DNA from 3 places in the Streptomyces sp. NPDC058877 genome. Region 3 is predicted to be linked to each of the others. Evidence: riboswitches for the same ligand, from Rfam matches in the RefSeq annotation. Region 3 holds a riboswitch; each other region holds the start of a gene.
The links. A riboswitch is a leader RNA that binds a small molecule or an ion and turns the genes downstream of it on or off. The one in region 3 is predicted to bind cobalamin.

Region 1 (5,735 bases), on a different contig from region 3:
GCGGGGGGTGGGGACGCCGTCCACCAGATAGCCGTCGTCGCCGGTGGCGAGGACGTCGATCCAGGTGCCGTGCGGGTGTCCGCAGCGGCGTGCGCAGCCGGAGAAGTGCACGGGCAGGGGTCCGGGGGGTGCGGCGGGGGCGTCGGCCCGGACGTCGGCGAGGGACTTGGCGCAGCCGGGCCGCCCGGTGCAGGCGGTGACCCGGGCGCCGGGTGCGTCGGAGCGGGTGAGCAGGCCGTGTGACGCCAGCTCGGCGAGCCGCGCCGGGAGGGAACCGACCGGGGTGCTTCCGCCGGCGGCCGGAGTGGGGGCGGAGGCTCGCCCGGCGGCCGGGACGGCGGCGGGGCGGTCCGCGGCCGGGGCGGCTGCGACGCCCACCACGACGACCCCCCGCCACGGCGTGAGCCGGATCTCGGCGGCCGGCAGCAGGGCCCGCAGCTGGACGGTGGTGAGCCGGCCGAGCGGAGCGAGGACGTGCAGGGCACCGTCGCCGAGCGGCCCGGGCTCGGGCGACCGGGGCGCGGGCAGGGGCGGTACCGGTACGGGCTCGGCCGTGATCCCGGCCCGTGCCAGGGCGTCGGCCCAGTCCGGCAGGTGCCCGTCGGGCAGTTCGCGGGGGCGCCAGGCCCCGTTTCCGGCGGCCCCGGCGGCGTCCAGGAAGGCGAGGGCGGCGGTGAGGGCGGCCCGGACGGCGTCCGCGGCGGCGAGCCGGAAGGCCCGTGAGCCGAGCCGCAGCAGGACCGATCCGTCCGGTTCTGCGATCAAGCTCACATCGCCGCCCAGTCCGGCCACGTCTCCGCGCCCGTCGTCCAGGACGAAGAGGAACCGCCCCGAAAGGGACGCCGCCCGGGCCTCGGCACAGAGCGCGGCGTCCAACCCGCGCGCCCACAACTGCACGTCGGCGTGGCCGAGTCCGTCGAGGCCCGCAGCGGGCGAGGCCACGATGTTGCGGACCCGTTCGTGGGTGGGGGAGGGCAGCAGGCCCGCCTCCGCCAGGAGCTCCGCCAGCCGTGCCCCGCAGTCCTCGGCGAGGCCGCGCAGCTCCGCGTTGCCGCGCGAGGTGATGCTGATCCGCCCGTCGCCGAGGGCGTCGGCCGCGCCGGCCAGGACCTCCACCTGAGCTGCCGTCAGACGGCCTGCGGGCAGGCGGAGTCGGGCCAGGCGGCCGTCGTCGGCGGCGTGCAGGCGCAGCGCTCCCGGGCAGGCGTCGCCACGGTCCCGCGTGCGGGCCTCGCCCGCTTCGGGCGTCGGGGGTGGGGTGGGCGGCATGGCGGCGAGCATACCCACGGGGAACCGGCCGGCCACCGGGTGTGATCCGGTCGACGTCCCCGCTCCCTGGGGGCCCGACGGCGCCACGATCTAGGATGCAGACCGGCATGGGGTCCCAGGACCCCGGGGAGGAAGCCCGGTGAGAATCCGGCGCGGTCCCGCCACTGTGAGCCCGTACCAGCGATGGCACGGGTGAGTCAGGAACTCCCTTCCCCGAGCTCTCGGCTTCGGCCGAGCGAGGGGAGGCCCCCATTCACACGACCACCCGGGGCGCGGACAACCCCGAGGAAGGCCTGAGCTCGCCATGCTCCTGCTGCTGTCGCACTCCGACACCGACCTGCTCAGCGCCCGTGCGGCGAACGCCGCGGCGCCCGGGGACGGCCCGGTCGAGTACCGCTTCGCCAACCCCTCCCGCCTGCCCCTCGCCGACCTGCCGGCCCTGCTCGACGGCGTCGACCTGGTCGTCGTCCGCCTCCTCGGCGGCCTCCGCTCCTGGCAGGAGGGGCTGGACGTGCTCCTCGCCGCCGGAAAGCCGGTCGTCGTGCTCAGCGGCGAACAGGCCCCCGACGCCCAGCTGATGGCGGCCTCCACCGTCCCGATCGGCGTCGCCACCGAGGCGCACGCCTACCTGGCGCACGGCGGCCCGGCCAACCTGGCGCAGCTGGCCCACTTCCTCTCCGACACCGTGCTCCTCACCGGCCACGGCTTCGAGGCCCCGGCCGCCACCCCCACCTGGGGCCCCCTGGAGCGCCCGGCGCGGAACGAGACCGGCCCGACCGTCGCCGTGCTCTACTACCGCGCCCACCACATGAGCGGGAACACCGCCTTCGTCGACGCCCTGTGCGGGGCGATCGAGGACGCCGGCGCGCGCGCCCTGCCGCTCTACGTGGCCTCCCTGCGCGCCCCCGAGGCGGAGCTCGTCGACACCCTCCGCACCGCCGACGTGATCGTCACCACCGTCCTCGCGGCCGGCGGCACCAAGCCGGCCGAGGCGCAGGCGGGCGGGGACGAGGAGGCCTGGGACGCGGGGGCGCTCGCCGCGCTCGACGTGCCGGTGCTGCAGGCGCTGTGCCTGACCGGCTCGCGCTCCGCCTGGGAGGAGAACGACGAGGGCCTGTCCCCGCTGGACGCGGCCAACCAGATCGCCGTGCCCGAGTTCGACGGCCGGCTGATCACCGTGCCGTTCTCCTTCAAGGAGATCGACGCGGACGGCCTGCCGGCGTACGTGGCGGATGCCGAGCGCGCCGCCCGGGTGGCCGGGATCGCCGTCCGGCACGCCCGGCTGCGGCACGTCCCGAACGCCGAGAAGAAGCTGGCCCTCGTCCTCTCCGCGTACCCGACGAAGCACTCCCGCATCGGCAACGCGGTCGGCCTGGACACCCCGGCCTCCGCCGTCGCCCTGCTGCGGCGCCTGATCGCGGAGGGGTACGACTTCGGGCCGGAGGGGGAGCTGCCCGGGTTGGTCTCCGGCGACGGGGACGAGCTGATCTACGCCCTCATCGAGGCCGGCGGCCACGACCAGGACTGGCTCACCGAGGAACAGCTCGCGAAGAACCCGGTCCGCATCCCCGCCGCCGACTACAAGCGCTGGTACGCGCTCCTCCCGGAGGAGCTGCGCACCGAGGTCGAGGAGCACTGGGGCCCGCCGCCGGGCGAGATGTTCCTGGACCGCTCCCGCAACCCCGAGGGCGACATCGTCCTCGCCGCCCTGCGGCGCGGGAACCTGCTGGTCCTCATCCAGCCGCCGCGCGGCTTCGGGGAGAACCCGATCGCGATCTACCACGACCCCGACCTCCCGCCGTCCCACCACTACCTGGCCGCCTACCGCTGGATCGCCGCCCGCGCCGAGGACGGCGGCTTCGGCGCCGACGCCATGGTCCACCTGGGCAAGCACGGCAACCTGGAGTGGCTGCCGGGCAAGAACGCCGGTCTGTCCGCCGCCTGCGGCCCCGACGCGGCCCTCGGCGACCTGCCCCTGGTCTACCCGTTCCTCGTCAACGACCCGGGCGAGGGCACCCAGGCCAAGCGGCGCGTGCACGCGACCCTCGTCGACCACCTGGTGCCCCCGATGGCCCGCGCCGACTCGTACGGCGACATCGCGCGCCTGGAGCAGCTGCTCGACGAGTACGCGCAGATCTCTTCCATGGACCCGGCGAAGCTGCCCGCGATCCGCGCCCAGATCTGGACCCTGATCCAGGCCGCCAAGCTCGACCACGACCTCGGTCTCGACGAGCGCCCCGAGGACGACGGTTTCGACGACTTCCTGCTGCACGTCGACGGTTGGCTGTGCGAGGTCAAGGACGCCCAGATCCGCGACGGCCTGCACGTCCTCGGTGGCGCCCCGGTCGGGGAGGCCAGGGTCAACCTGGTGCTCTCCATCCTGCGTGCCCGCCAGATCTGGGGCGGGACGCAGGCCCTGCCGGGGCTGCGCGAGGCGCTGGGGCTGGACGAGTCGGCCGCCACCCGCACCACCGCCGACGAGGCCGAGGCGAAGGCCCGCGAGCTGGTCGAGGCGATGGAGGCCGCCGGTTGGGACGTGGCGGCCGTCCCCGAGGGGTACGGCCCCGAGGTGCAGGCCGTGCTGCGCTTCGCCTGTGAGCAGGTCGTGCCGCGCCTGGCCGCCACCACCGACGAACTGGCGCACGCCGTGCACGCCCTGAACGGCGGCTTCGTCCCGGCCGGCCCGTCCGGTTCCCCGCTGCGGGGCCTGGTCAACGTGCTGCCCACCGGCCGCAACTTCTACTCCGTCGACCCGAAGGCGGTGCCGTCCCGGCTCGCCTGGGAGACCGGTCAGGCGCTCGCCGACTCGCTCCTGGAGCGCTACCGCACGGACAACGGCGAGTGGCCGACCTCGGTGGGCCTCTCGCTGTGGGGCACGAGTGCGATGCGCACCGCCGGCGACGACGTCGCCGAGGCCCTCGCGCTGCTCGGCGTCCGTCCGCTGTGGGACGAGGCCTCGCGCCGCGTGAACGGCCTGGAGCCGATCCCGCTCGCCGAGCTCGGCCGCCCGCGCATCGACGTCACGCTGCGCATCTCGGGCTTCTTCCGGGACGCCTTCCCGCACGTCATCGGCCTCCTGGACGACGCCGTACGGCTGGTGGCCGGGCTCGACGAGCCGGCCTCGGACAACCACGTGCGGGCGCACGCGCAGGCCGACCTGGCCGAGCACGGCGACGAACGGCGCGCCACCACCCGCATCTTCGGCTCGCGGCCGGGGACGTACGGCGCGGGCATCCTCCAGCTGATCGACTCGCGCGACTGGCGCACGGACGCCGACCTCGCCGAGGTGTACACGGTGTGGGGCGGGTACGCGTACGGCCGCGGGCTAGAAGGCCGCCCGGCGCGCGACGAGATGGAGACCGCGTACAAGCGGATCGCGGTCGCCGCGAAGAACACGGACACGCGCGAGCACGACATCGCCGACTCCGACGACTACTTCCAGTACCACGGCGGCATGGTCGCGACCGTCCGCGCGCTGAAGGGCACGGCCCCCGAGGCGTACATCGGCGACTCGACCCGCCCGGAGACCGTCCGCACCCGCACGCTCGTCGAGGAGACCTCCCGGGTCTTCCGCGCCCGCGTGGTCAACCCGCGGTGGATCGAGGCGATGCGCCGCCACGGCTACAAGGGTGCGTTCGAGCTCGCGGCGACCGTCGACTACCTCTTCGGGTACGACGCGACGACCGGGGTCGTCGCGGACTGGATGTACGACAAGCTGACGCAGGAGTACGTCCTCGACGCGGAGAACCAGGCCTTCCTGAAGGAGGCCAACCCGTGGGCCCTGCACGGCATCGCGGAGCGGCTCCTCGAAGCGGAGTCGCGGGGGATGTGGGAGAAGCCGGACCCGGAGACCCTGGCCGCGCTGCGCCAGGTGTTCCTGGAGACCGAGGGCGACCTGGAGGGCGAGGACTGATCCCCGCGGGGCGGGTGCCGGAGCCGTGCGGGGGAGCCGCTCCGGAATCCGTCCCCCGGCCACCGGTCGTTGGGGGGAGCCCGCTTCGGCGTGCCGGTGGACCGCGCCCCGCTCCGGCGGGCCCGGTGCGGCCGTCCGCGGGCGGTCCCCGGGGCGGGGCTACCGGCCCTTCGCGGCCTGCACCGCTGCCGCCGCGTCGACGTTCCCGAGCCCCAGTTTGGGCAGTTGGCCGGGGTTGGCGGCGGTGTCGCGGATCGTCTGCATGATCGCCGCCGGGTCCAGGCCCTGCTGGTGCAGGAGCGCGGCCACGGCGGAGACGTACGGCGCGGCCATCGAGGTGCCGGACAGCTTTCCGTATCCCGTGGTGTTCTTCACGGTCTCCTTCGAGGTGTGGGTCGGGAGCGTCGAGAGGATGTCGACGCCGGGGGCCGACACGGCGCTCTGCGCGCCGAAGTTGGTGAAGGAGGCCGGTTTCCCGTCCCGGTCGGACGCGTTGACCACCAGGACCGGGGTGTCGACCTCGTAGGGCTGGAGCACGGTGGCGTCGTTGCCC
Region 2 (5,735 bases), on a different contig from region 3:
CCCGAAGGGGGCACCCTTCGAGGACGTCCGGGCCGGACGACGATGCGTTCGGCCCGGACCTCGGGGCATCAACCGTTGTGGGCCGGCAGCTCCTCCCTGACCGTGCGGGCTGCGGCAACGAGGTTTTCCAGGGAGGCGCGGGTCTCCGGCCAGCCGCGGGTCTTGAGGCCGCAGTCGGGGTTGACCCACAGGCGCTCGGCCGGGATGGCGTCCAGGCCCTTGCGCAGGAGCACGGCGACCTCGTCGACGCTCGGGACGCGCGGGGAGTGGATGTCCCAGACCCCCGGACCGGCCTCGCGCGGGTAGCCGTGCTCGGCCAGTTCGTCGGCCACCTGCATGTGGGAACGGGCCGCCTCCAGGCTGATGACGTCGGCGTCGAGGTCATCGATGGCCCGGACGACGTCGCCGAATTCCGCGTAGCACATGTGCGTGTGGATCTGGGTGTCCGGTCGTACGCCACTGGTGGTCAGCCGGAAGCATTCGGTCGCCCAGGCCAGGTAGGCGGGGTGGTCGGCGGCGCGGAGCGGCAGGGTCTCGCGGAGCGCCGGCTCGTCGACCTGGATGACCGGCGTTCCGGCCGCCTCCAGGTCGTTCACCTCGTCGCGCAGGGCCAGCGCCACTTGCCGGGCGGTGTCACCCAGCGGTTGGTCGTCCCGCACGAAGGACCACGCGAGCATCGTGACCGGACCGGTCAGCATGCCCTTGACCGGCCTGGAGGTCTGCGACTGGGCGTACGTCGTCCAGCGCACCGTCATCGGTTCGGGGCGGGAGACGTCACCGGCGAGGACGGGCGGACGGACGTAACGGGTGCCGTAGGACTGGACCCAGCCGTGCTGGGTGGCGATGTAGCCGGTCAGCTGCTCGGCGAAGTACTGCACCATGTCGTTGCGTTCGGGCTCGCCGTGCACCAGGACGTCGATGCCGGTCTTCTCCTGGAAGGAGATGACCTCGCGGATCTCGTCCTCGATGCGGCCTTCGTATCCGGCGGTGTCGATCCGGCCGGCCCGGAGGTCGGCACGGCTCGCACGGAGCCCGCCGGTCTGCGGGAAGGAGCCGATGGTCGTGGTCGGCAGCAACGGCAGCCCTAGATGCGCGCGCTGTGCCGCGGAGCGCTCGGCGTACGGCTGGGAGCGCCGTCCGTCCGTGTCGGTGATGGCCGCGGTACGGGCACGGACCGCGGGGTCACGGGTGAGGGCGGAGCCGGCTCGTGAGGCGAGGTCGGCGCGGTTGGCGGCCAGCTCGGCGGCGATCGCACCGGTGCCTTGGGCGAGGCCGCGGGCGAGGGTGGCGACTTCGGTGCTCTTCTGACGGGCGAAGGCCAGCCAGCGTCGGATCTGGGGCTCGATGTCGCGCTCCGCGGTCGCGTCCAGGGGGACGTGCAACAGGGAGCAGGACGCGGCGACGTCGACCCGGTCGGCCAGCCCGAGGAGGGTGGCCAGGGTGGCCAGGGACTTCTGGTGGTCGTTGATCCAGACGTTGCGGCCGTTGACGACGCCTGCGACCAGGCGCTTGCCGGGCAGTCCGCCGATCGCGGCGAGGTCGTCCAGGTTCGCGGCGGCGGAGTCGGTGAAGTCCAGGGCGAGGCCCTCCACCGGGGTGGCCGCGAGCGCCTTGAGGGCATCGCCCAAGCGGTCGAAGTACGAGGCGACGAGCAGCTTGGGCCGGTCGGTGGCACGGCCCAGATCACGGTAGGCACGGACGGCGGCGCTCAGCTCGGCCGGGGTGCGGTCCTGGACCAGGGCGGGTTCGTCCAGCTGGACCCATTCGGCGCCGGCCGCGCGCAGATCGGCGAGTACTTCGGCGTAGACCGGCAGCAGCCGGTCGAGAAGGCTCAGCGGTTCGAAGTCGGCCACGACGCCCGGGGCGGGCTTGGCGAGCAGCAGGTAGGTGAGGGGGCCGACCAGGACCGGTCGGGGGGTGTGACCGAGGGCGAGGGCTTCCTTCAGCTCGGCGACCTGCTTGGTCGAGTCGGAGGCGAAGACGGTGTCCGGGCCGAGTTCGGGGACCAAGTAGTGGTAGTTGGTGTCGAACCACTTGGTCATCTCCAGCGGCGCCACGTCCTGGGTGCCACGGGCCATCGCGAAGTACCCGTCGAGCGCATCCCCCCCGACGGCGGCGCGGTGACGTGCGGGCACGGCGCCGACCATGACACTGGTGTCCAGGACGTGGTCGTAGTACGAGAAGTCTCCCGTCGGCACTTCGTGGATGCCGGCGTCGACCAACTCCTGCCAGCGGGAGCGGCGGAGGCCGGCCGCCGTCTCCCGGAGGGCATCGGCGGTGGCACGGCCCTTCCAGTAGCTCTCGACGGCCTTCTTCAGTTCGCGGTTCTGACCCTGGCGGGGATAGCCGTACACGGTGGCTCGTGCTGCCGTGGCCACGGGTTTGGCTGTCACGGAACTCTCCTTCGCGAGATGTGTCCACAACATCCCGGAGACGGGAGACGGACGCGAAGGAGCCACAGGCGGTGCGGACCACCGGGCGGGAAACGCCGGATGTGCCGCTCGCCGTGTACGCCGACCCGCCCACGAGGTCACCGGGATGTCCGCGCACGGCATACGACCGTGCGTGGGCAACGGGCAGGTCTTCGGACTCGCGGGCACGTCCTCCTGGCGGAGGAAACCTACTGGCCGTCGCTTCCCAGGGCCGTTGTCCGGTCCCAGTGCGTATGACGGCGGTCGTTCCCGCTCACCGCTGCGGGGCAGTCCCGGATTCCCACCGGGTTCCCTCTTACGACGCCTACCGCCATGGGGGTCCCCATGCCGTTCAGGCCATGGGGCGGGACGGGGCGAACCAGCTGCGAGTGCCAGCCTAGGACGTGCGATCGCTCAGCGGCGAGGTTTTCCAACATGCGGACGCAAGAACGAGGTGGCTCCGTAATCGACGACGCCCTGCGGTACGAGTACGGCCGCGCGGGAGCCCAGCGTCGTTCGTGCCGTGGCGCATACGGTGCATGGGGGCGCACGGCCGAGAGCCTCACGGAGACCGGGGCGGTGGAGATGCTCCTGGCGCTGGACGCCGTGGGTCAGACGAAGACCGGCGTGCTCGATCAGGAAGCCGGTGGCGGCGAACGGCTCCACCGGCTGGCCGCTCTTCCTGCTCTCCACGACGACCTCGGCCACGAACGCCGCGGCCTGCTCCTCGAACGCCTCGGACGTCGGGGCACCGCGCACGGGTGTGAGCCCGGGGTCTTCGGCTCCGCCGTTCACGGTGTCGTCGACACGGTGAAACCTGGGGTGCAGACCCGTCCGCTCGTTGCGGTGCCCACGAGGTCAGGACACCGGGCGCTGGCTGACGGGCCGTCCGACATGCGCGTCGTCGGCGGGCCGGCTGAGCGCCGGTACCTCGCCGAGGAAGTCTCCGCTCGAGCAGGTCTTGGTCGCTTTTGCGCTCTTGAGCCCCGCACCACCCAGGCATGATCTGAGGGCAGCACCAGGACTGCATCTGCGACGGTTCTGCTGCCTTGGCCGTCTGGCCAAGCCGCTCGTACCAGTGGCTCCGTTGAGCGCCCGAACGAGAGCCTCATCCTCCACGAACTGCGCCACATCGTGGGTCCCTGGTCTACGCGACTCACTGGGGAGTCCCCGCACCAATGGAGTTCCGACGTGGTGGAATTGATCTGAAGATCCGAAATGGACCGGGGGTTTCCCTCTACAATCAGGCGGGACGCCGGATCCGGTTGAGGGGGCTGTGCGGAGTGTCGCTGAGGGATGAGGCCGAAGAGGTCGTTGTCCGTGTGACAGAAGGGCACGCTGTCGTGTTCGGTGCTCCCCGTGGGGAGAACGGCTCGCGATGGGGGCGCTGGGTGGCTGGCCTCACCTCCAGCGAGTGGGCAGCTGTCGTGCGGACCTTGGATCCTGCGGTCCGGGTGTTCGTCGAGGCTCGGCGCGTGACCGGTCATCTGGTCGAGATCGATCCGCTCTCCCGCAAGTTGATGGAGACGGGGAAGTTGATCGTCGAGGAGGGCGGCTGGATCCAGAGCAGCATCCGCAACGACCGGGGGCAGGTGGCACGTCTGCTGCGTGTTCGTGGCACCACGGCCATCTCTGCCTTGTCGGGTGGGGCGGCCGTTCTGGGTGCCATCGCAGCTCAGGTTCAGGCGGCCGAGATGGCCCGGGACATCAAGGCCATCCGCCAGCGGGTGGATGAACTGGCCCAGCGCATGCAGTCCGACCAGATCGGTGCTGCCGAGAATGTCTTCGAACAGGTTGAGGACCTGGTGGCACGGCTGCGTGCTCATGGGGAGCGTGGTGTTGAGGCGAGTGACTTCTCGGTCACGAGGAGCAGTCTGGGTGATGTGAGTCGTAAGGGTCTTCGCCATCTCGGGGACGCGATGGCGCGGCTGGAGGATGTTGGGAAGGGATCCTTGCGCCGGGTGCACAAGGGCCTGAGCCAGGGGGCTGTGGACGAGGTGGAGCTGCACCTCGATCTGATGACGCAGTGTTACGTGGCCACGGTCCAGTTCGGGCTCGCCCAGATCGCCTTCGACTATCACGGGGGAAAGCCTGACGTTGCCAGGACCAGGTCCGAGCAGATCGCCACGTCCCTCTCGGGGCTCCGTGACGGGATTGAGGACGTCCATGGCAGGCTCGGCCGGGTCGACGAGCACGTCCGGGCCAGGTTCCGGTCCTCGAAACGCATGGGTTCTCTGTCTTCGGTACCGTCGCTGATCACGGACGCTTCAGCTGTTGCTGTGAGCCAGGCGGCAGGCAAGTCCGTGCCCATCGGGCGGTTTTATGGAAAGTCGACCTCGATTCCGGTGGCTCTACTCGCCGTCGGTGGGGGCTTGCTGGTTTGGGGAGGCTTCGAGGTTATGACGCAGCCTCATGCGGAGAAGGAGCTGGAGGGACGTCTGAGGCAGCTCACGAGGGCCGGCGACAGGAGTTCCCGGGCACTCCGACAGGCGGCACCGAGCCTTGGCATGCTGCAAGGCATGGCCCATGAGCTCGCCGGGTCCGGTACGTGAGTTCACCGGTGTTCTGGCCGTGCAGGTCACCTCCATGTTCCCTGATTCGTGTATCCCCCAGCGGATAGTGAAGGGTGGGACGAGGCTAGGCGCCGGTGTCGGTGAGCCAGAAGGAGGCCCGACGGTGCCGGGGCGGTCAGGGCGTGTCCTCATGGCGGAGCGCATGCGGATCGGCTTCGGAAAGCCCTCTGCCCTGTGGCTCTACTTCTATGGCGAAACGGCTGGAAACGGACGGATTCATGTCGGGTACATGAGCGAGCACCTCCGTAACACGCACACCAACTGACGCTGTCCTCACCCTGGTGAAGGAACGGGCACCGCTACCGAAGCAGTCCGCCGGCCGTTTGCTTCCCGTCGTCTCTTCCGTGCTCATCACGATGAGCATCTCCAGTCGGCCGTGAGGTCGGGAGCGACCCCAGGGCGCGCGCTTCCGGTTCGCGCGTATGCAGCACACGCCGGACGGCCGTCCAACGCCCTGTCACGCGTCGTCGTCCGCTGCTCGGGGGCGGAACCCTGCCGTCTGCCTTCGTTGGCCAGGGCTAGGCCCCGGTTGCCGGACACGCGTCCGAGCCGGCGCACCCCGCGAGAAGTTCCCCGACCGGGCCATCGGTCCGGCGTCGAGCTCGCTCCTGGGTCAGGACCCTGCGGTGGGACGGCGGGGGGAGGGAACCGTGCCCAGGAGTTCCCACAGCGGAGTGGCCCCGGCGGCCCACTGGGCGAGCAGGTGCCGGTCGACCAGGTGGAGTTGTTGGGAGCGGGCGAAGGCGACGGC
Region 3 (5,735 bases):
GCTGCGCCGCATCTACGCGATCGACGGGGTCAGCGGAACACAGGCGACGGTGGTCCTGGAGACCTTCTTCGAGCGCCCGTTGTCACCGCTCGCCCCCGATCGGTCCTGACCCCCCTCGCGCCCGCCACCACTCCGTGGGAACGACGAAGTCGGCGGAGCGCGTCACCTTCGACTGTGACGGGGGTCCGGTTCGATGAAGCTCCGCCCTCGCGAAGCGGCCGGTCACCGGGGTACGCCCCCGCTTCGGGGTGCTCGTGCCGGCCGTGGGCGGCAGTCTGCGACACGGACCGTCCGGCGGGGCGGCTTTGTCGATGAGTTCCCCGTCCTCGAACGGTCCATCCAGCGACACGGCCGTTCTCGACAGGAGTGCCATGTCCACCATCCAGCCAGTGATCCTGACTGCCGACCAGGACGTCCTGGTCGGCTTCTACACGGAACTGTTCGGCGCCGAGGAGGTCTTCCGGGTGCCGGCGGACGGTCCGGCGTTCTACCTCGGCCTGCGCATCGGCGACACCGACCTCGGGCTGGTGGCCAAGGAAGCCCCGGAGGCCGGGGCGGCGCCGCGGATCCTGCTCGGCATCGGGGTCGACGACGTCGACGAAACGCTCGCCCGAGTGGAGGCGTTGGGCGGTTCGGTCCGCAGCGGCCCCCATGACATGCCGTGGGGACAGCGCGTCGCCCACATCCAGGACCCTGACGGCAATCCGCTGAACCTCACCCAGCCGATCCCCGATCGGTAATGCCGTTCCGCGGTGCTCGTGTTGATCGTGGGCCGTCTGCGGCAGGGACCAATGGTCTTTGTGGGCCGCGGTGTTCATCAGGACGAGCAGCGTGTGCAGGAGCTCGGCGGCGCGGGCGGGGCAGTGCGGGCCTCGGTGAGGACCCGCCGGTCCTTCGAGTGGACGAAGCCGCTTTCGGCGGGGACGCGTTCGGCGGCCAGGACCCGACCGGCCCCCTTCCCGGCAGGTGAGAGCCTGCGGGCGAAGGGGGCCTTGAAGCCGGTGACGACCACGGGACCGCCCCCGTTGTCGTCACCGGCTCGGCCCCGCTGCCCGAGGTCCACCCGCGTCCGGCTTCTCGAAGGCACCGGCACCCGCCGAGGAGCGGGATCGTGACTACTGTTGCTGCCCCTTCCGCGGTGTCGTGACGTCCTCGGCGCAGGCGAGCGCCTCGACCTCGACGCGCAGCGCGGGCGTGGCCAGCGCCGCCACGGTCATCACGGTCATGCAGGGGCGCAGGTCGCCCAGCCACGCGGCCATCCGTTCGCGCCGCCGCTGCAGGTCTATCTCGCCCGCGAAGTAGAACGTCAACTTGACCAGGTCCTCGTGGCGCATGCCCGCCGCCCGGAGGTTGGCCGTGACGTTCTCCAGCGCGAGTCCGAGCTGCTCGACCGGGTCCTCGGGAAGCTCACCGGCCGGGGTCATGCCGATCTGGCCGGATACCACGAGCCACCGGACCTGACCGGTGATCTCGGCCTGGTGCGAGTAGGCGGCGAGCGGCGCCGCTATCTCCGGGGGGTTTCGGAAGGTGTTCACGGAAGTTCTGCTCCAGTTCGGACGGACGGGCTGCGGTGCGTGCCGAGCGCCTCGGTGCTCGACTCGCCCCGGTCGGTAGTCTCGCGCACGGAGCCGTCCGGCTTCTCGGAGATCCGCACCGGTGCATCCCCGTACCGGCGCGCCAGGACCGCCACCGTGCCCTGCTGCGGTGAGACGCCTCGCACCCCGCGCCCCGTTCCCTGCGGGACGAGGCGCGGGGCGAACGCGTCCGCGACACGAGCACCCCGGTCAGGACAGGCCGGGCAGCGACACTTCGAGAACCGGGACGGGCCGCGGGCTGCCGTCGGCGTCGACGGCGACGAAAGTGAGGAAGGCGGTGGCGACCTCGGTGGCGGGGCCGGAGCTGTTCCACCGTTCGGCGGTGACGCGGACGCCGACGGTCATGGAGGTCCGTCCGGCGCGTTCGAGGCCGGCCTCGACGCTGAGCAGGTCCCCGGCCCGGACCGGGGCGAGGAAGGCCATCCGGTCGACGGACGCGGTGACGGCGGGGCCGTCGGCGTGGCGTCCGGCGGCGGCAGCGGCGGCGTCGTCGATGAGCTTCATCATCACGCCGCCGTGGATGGTGCCGTAGAGGTTGGTGTCGTGCTCGCTCATGATGTGGGCGAGGACGACCCGTGAGTCGTCCGGGGTCTTCGGCGTGCGGGCAGGGCTGGTGACGGTGGGATCGGCCACGTCAACTCTCCTTCGCGAGTCGCGGCAGGGCTGTTCCGCACGCCGCGGGTGCCGACGCACGGGCAGCGGGCAGGTCTTCGGACTCGCGGGCACGCCTCGTCGTACGAGACCCCTACTGGCCGTCGCTTCCCAGGACCGTCGTCCGGTCCCAGTGCGTATGACGGCGGTCGTTCCCGCTCACCGCTGCGGGGCAGTCCCGGATTCCCACCGGGTTCCCTCTTAGGCGTCGTCTCAATTGGTGAGGTGCCGCCGGATGAACGGTGTCGTTCCAAGGACGAGTGCGGCGAAGACGGCCAGTCGTTGAAGGCCGGGCTGCTCGGCGAGGTTGCTGTGCTGGATGCCGTGGACGGCATACCAGTTGGCGGCGAGGTCGGTCGCCATGATGGCGCAGGCAAGGTCAATTCCCCGGCGCTTGCCCCTGATGAGGAGCACGGCGGCGAGCGTGTCGAACAGTGCCAGGGACGACCAGTAGAGGTTGAGCCAGCCCGGTGCCCAGTCGTAGGGGTGCAGGCCGTGGCTGAGGAGGTCGGTGACGTGCGCGAAAGCACCGACGAAGAGCAGGACGGCCGCGATGCCGCAGGCCGATATGACTGCCCAGCGCGGGGTGTGGTGCATCCATCCGATCACGTTGCGGATCGTCCCACCTGCGGGTGTCGCTCGTCAGGCTGTCAGTCTGCGGTAGCAGATGAGGGTGCAGGCGATGGCGGTGAAGGCCAGGAAGTGCTCGGCCTTGCGCTCGTAACGGCGGTGCAGGCGGCGGCAGCCACCCAGCCAGGACATCGTGCGCTCGATCGTCCAGCGATGCCGGCCCAGTCGTGTGGAGGATTCGACGCCTCTGCGGGCGACGCGGTGTCGGATGCCGCGCGAGCGGAGCCATCGGCGCAGGTGGTCGTAGTCGTATCCCTTGTCCGCGTGGAGCTTGGCGGGCCGTCGCCGGCGTGGGCCGCGGCGGGACCGGATCGGAGGAATGCCGCGTACCAGCGGCTCAAGCGCCTGGCTGTCGTGGAGGTTCGCGCCGGAGATCCCGACAGAGATAGGCAGACCGGTCCGCTCAGTGATCGAATGGATCTTCGAGCCTTCCTTGCCCCGGTCCACAGGATTCGGACCTGTCAGCTCCCCCCTTTCAGGGCCCGCATGTTCACCGAGTCGATCGCGCAGCGCGACCAGTCCAGTGCGCCACGAGAGCCCAGTTCGTCGAGGATGATGCGGTGCAGCTTGGCCCAGACCCGGGCGGTACTCCACTCGGTGAAGCGCCGATGTGCGGTCGGCCCCGACGGCCCGAAGGCCGGCGGCAACTGCCGCCAGGTGCAGCCTGTCGTGGCCACGAAGATGATCACGGCCAACACCTCGCGGTCTCCGTACCGCCGCCGGCCGCCGCCCTGCGGTCGTGCCGGAGCGGGCGGGACCACCCGCTGGAAAAGTTCCCACAACTCGTCCGGCACCAAGCGCTCGACCATCACCACACAGCGCAGACTACTCAACCCACCAAATGAGACGACGCCTAACCTGACGCCGGCTACGAGCCTGGCCTGCCCGTGGCTGAGGCGAAGCGCGATAGTCGTCACAGGAGCGGGTTTGTTGTCACCGAGACCGCGGGCGTACGCGTCCCTGCGTGCTGCCCGGCGGGCAGGTTTGCTGCAGGACCGCATCGACGCTTGACCTCAAGCAAACTTGAGCTTCTAGGTTCCTTCCAGGGCCGCGGGAACCGACCGGCGGCGCCTTTCGAGGAGGTTCGCCATGACCGAGCGCACAGTCCACATCGAGATCCCCGACCGCTACCGCTACACCGTGATCCCGCACATCATGGTCGATGACGCCGCTGCTGCGATCGATTTCTACGAGCGGGCGTTCGGCGCCCGTGAGGACTTCAGGATTGACGCTCCGGGCGGCGGGATCCTGCACGCCGAGATCACCATCGGACGGTCGGCACTGATGCTGGGCGACGTCAGCGTGGACGAAGCGGAGACCGCCTCCTTTGCCGCGCCGACCTCGCTCGGCGGAGGCACGTCCGTCACGCTGCACGTCTTCGTGCCGGACGTCGACAGCCTGGTGGAGCGCGCCCGGGCGGCCGGCGCCGAGGTCCTCCAGCCGCCGAAGGACATGTTCCACGGCGACCGCACCGCCATCCTCAAGGACCCTTCGGGGCACATGTGGGTATTTCTGACCCATGTGGAAGACGTATCGGACGAGGAGCTGCGGCGCCGCCTGGCCGCCGCCGGGTAACCCCTCGCCGTGGGCGCAGTGACCGGACCGGTAACGGACTCCACGCAGTTGGGGGCGCCGAGCCGGAGCGGGTCATGTCCCTTGTCGTGGTGTAGCCGATCATTCGGCGGTCGTGTTGGGTAGCGCGGGGGCGCTTTCGGGGAGCTTGGCGGGGTAGAGCTGGCCCATGCTTCCTTCAGGCAGGTAGCGGCGGGGGAAGACGATCCATTCGTCGTGCAGTTCGAAGAGCACGGCGGTGACCTGCGACTATTCAGGATGAGAGAGGTTCGCTCTCAAGAGCCACCGGGCGGGCCAAGGTCATGGTCATGAGGAGCGCCGGTTTCGCTGGGCCGGGATTTGCTGCTAGGTTGCCGCGCCGTTTTTCGAGGGTTCCTGCGGTGACGAGTCCTCGGGCGTGCGTGGATCGGGCGTCGCCGCTCTGCGAGGGTGACGGTGATCACGAGGGCTCTTGAGCGCGTGCTGCGTAGGCTTGTGGGGTCGTCGCGGTGGAGCCAGGGAGAGCGGGTGAAGTTCCCCGGCGTTGCCTGGCGATGTGTCAGGGAAGTCGGCGAGTGGTCAGCGTGAGTCCTGAAAACCTGGCGACAGCTGCCTGGACTTGCGACTCGTTGCAGGGTGTGGAAACAGCCCTTGACCTGCAAAAACGCAGGCAGGGAGCCTATGCTCAGGAGTGCCTCGATGATACGGACCATGTTCAAGTCCAAGATCTAGCATTTGGGTGTTTTTGCAGGTCAGAGGCTTGATAGTCCCCGCTCGGGTCAGCAAGCGGTCAGCATCGGACGCGGGAGCGTCCGATGCTTGCTGACCAGGTGGCCGCCATGACGGGGACCTGGACACAGGTACCTGGCTCCCGCTTGGGACGCTCGCTGCGTTACTCGACAGCTCGTCCGCGGCATGGGCTCTGAGCGAGTGGGCCGCCCTCGAGGCTGAGCGGCGTGCCCCGCGGATGTCTCCGCCGCTACCGCGACCTCGCCCGCCCCGGTGTCCTTCTCGTCCAATGCGCCGGCGCCATGGGCCTCGGCAACGTCGCCATCTCCGAGACCGAAGCCGGAGCCCACTCCACCGCGGCGGCCCTCCGCGTGACCTGTTGCTGACGATCACCCGCGCCCGTGAAGCGGGACTGGTCCTGGGGCGGCAGGATGGTGTCCCGCCGAGTGGTGTAGCCGATCAAGCTGGCGGAATCCGCAGGTCGTGGCCCGATTCGCCCTCGCCGGCGGTCCTGTTGGGGCTCGCCGAGCCGGGACCAGCGGTGATCGCACGACGGACCGCAGTGGCACGTCCCGGACG

Region 1: another riboswitch for cobalamin. It lies ahead of cobN (cobaltochelatase subunit CobN); the one in region 3 lies ahead of ACFW2Y_RS08800 (acyl-CoA thioesterase).
Region 2: another riboswitch for cobalamin. It lies ahead of metE (5-methyltetrahydropteroyltriglutamate--homocysteine S-methyltransferase); the one in region 3 lies ahead of ACFW2Y_RS08800 (acyl-CoA thioesterase).

Annotation. Positions count from the first base shown of each region.
Region 1 covers NZ_JBHYMF010000007.1:44,495-50,229, forward strand. The annotation lists gene ACFW2Y_RS03225 (cobalamin biosynthesis protein CobG) at 1-1,281, opposite strand, end outside; cobalamin riboswitch at 1,362-1,495, shown strand; gene cobN (cobaltochelatase subunit CobN) at 1,574-5,182, shown strand; gene ACFW2Y_RS03235 (S8 family peptidase) at 5,342-5,735, opposite strand, start outside.
Region 2 covers NZ_JBHYMF010000006.1:26,767-32,501, forward strand. The annotation lists gene metE (5-methyltetrahydropteroyltriglutamate--homocysteine S-methyltransferase) at 69-2,393, opposite strand; cobalamin riboswitch at 2,558-2,773, opposite strand; gene ACFW2Y_RS02800 (hypothetical protein) at 2,826-3,206, opposite strand; gene ACFW2Y_RS02805 (hypothetical protein) at 3,887-4,963, shown strand; gene ACFW2Y_RS02810 (restriction endonuclease) at 5,598-5,735, opposite strand, start outside.
Region 3 covers NZ_JBHYMF010000025.1:19,245-24,979, forward strand. The annotation lists gene ACFW2Y_RS08780 (Lrp/AsnC family transcriptional regulator) at 1-109, shown strand, start outside; gene ACFW2Y_RS08785 (VOC family protein) at 372-740, shown strand; gene ACFW2Y_RS08790 (hypothetical protein) at 818-1,063, opposite strand; gene ACFW2Y_RS08795 (RidA family protein) at 1,116-1,535, opposite strand; partial or broken gene ACFW2Y_RS08800 (acyl-CoA thioesterase) at 1,818-2,228, opposite strand; cobalamin riboswitch at 2,279-2,497, opposite strand; gene ACFW2Y_RS08805 (hypothetical protein) at 2,460-2,855, opposite strand; one part of gene ACFW2Y_RS08810 (IS5 family transposase) at 2,889-3,343, opposite strand; one part of gene ACFW2Y_RS08810 (IS5 family transposase) at 3,343-3,685, opposite strand; gene ACFW2Y_RS08815 (VOC family protein) at 3,966-4,451, shown strand; gene ACFW2Y_RS08820 (hypothetical protein) at 4,551-4,682, opposite strand; gene ACFW2Y_RS08825 (hypothetical protein) at 5,384-5,542, shown strand.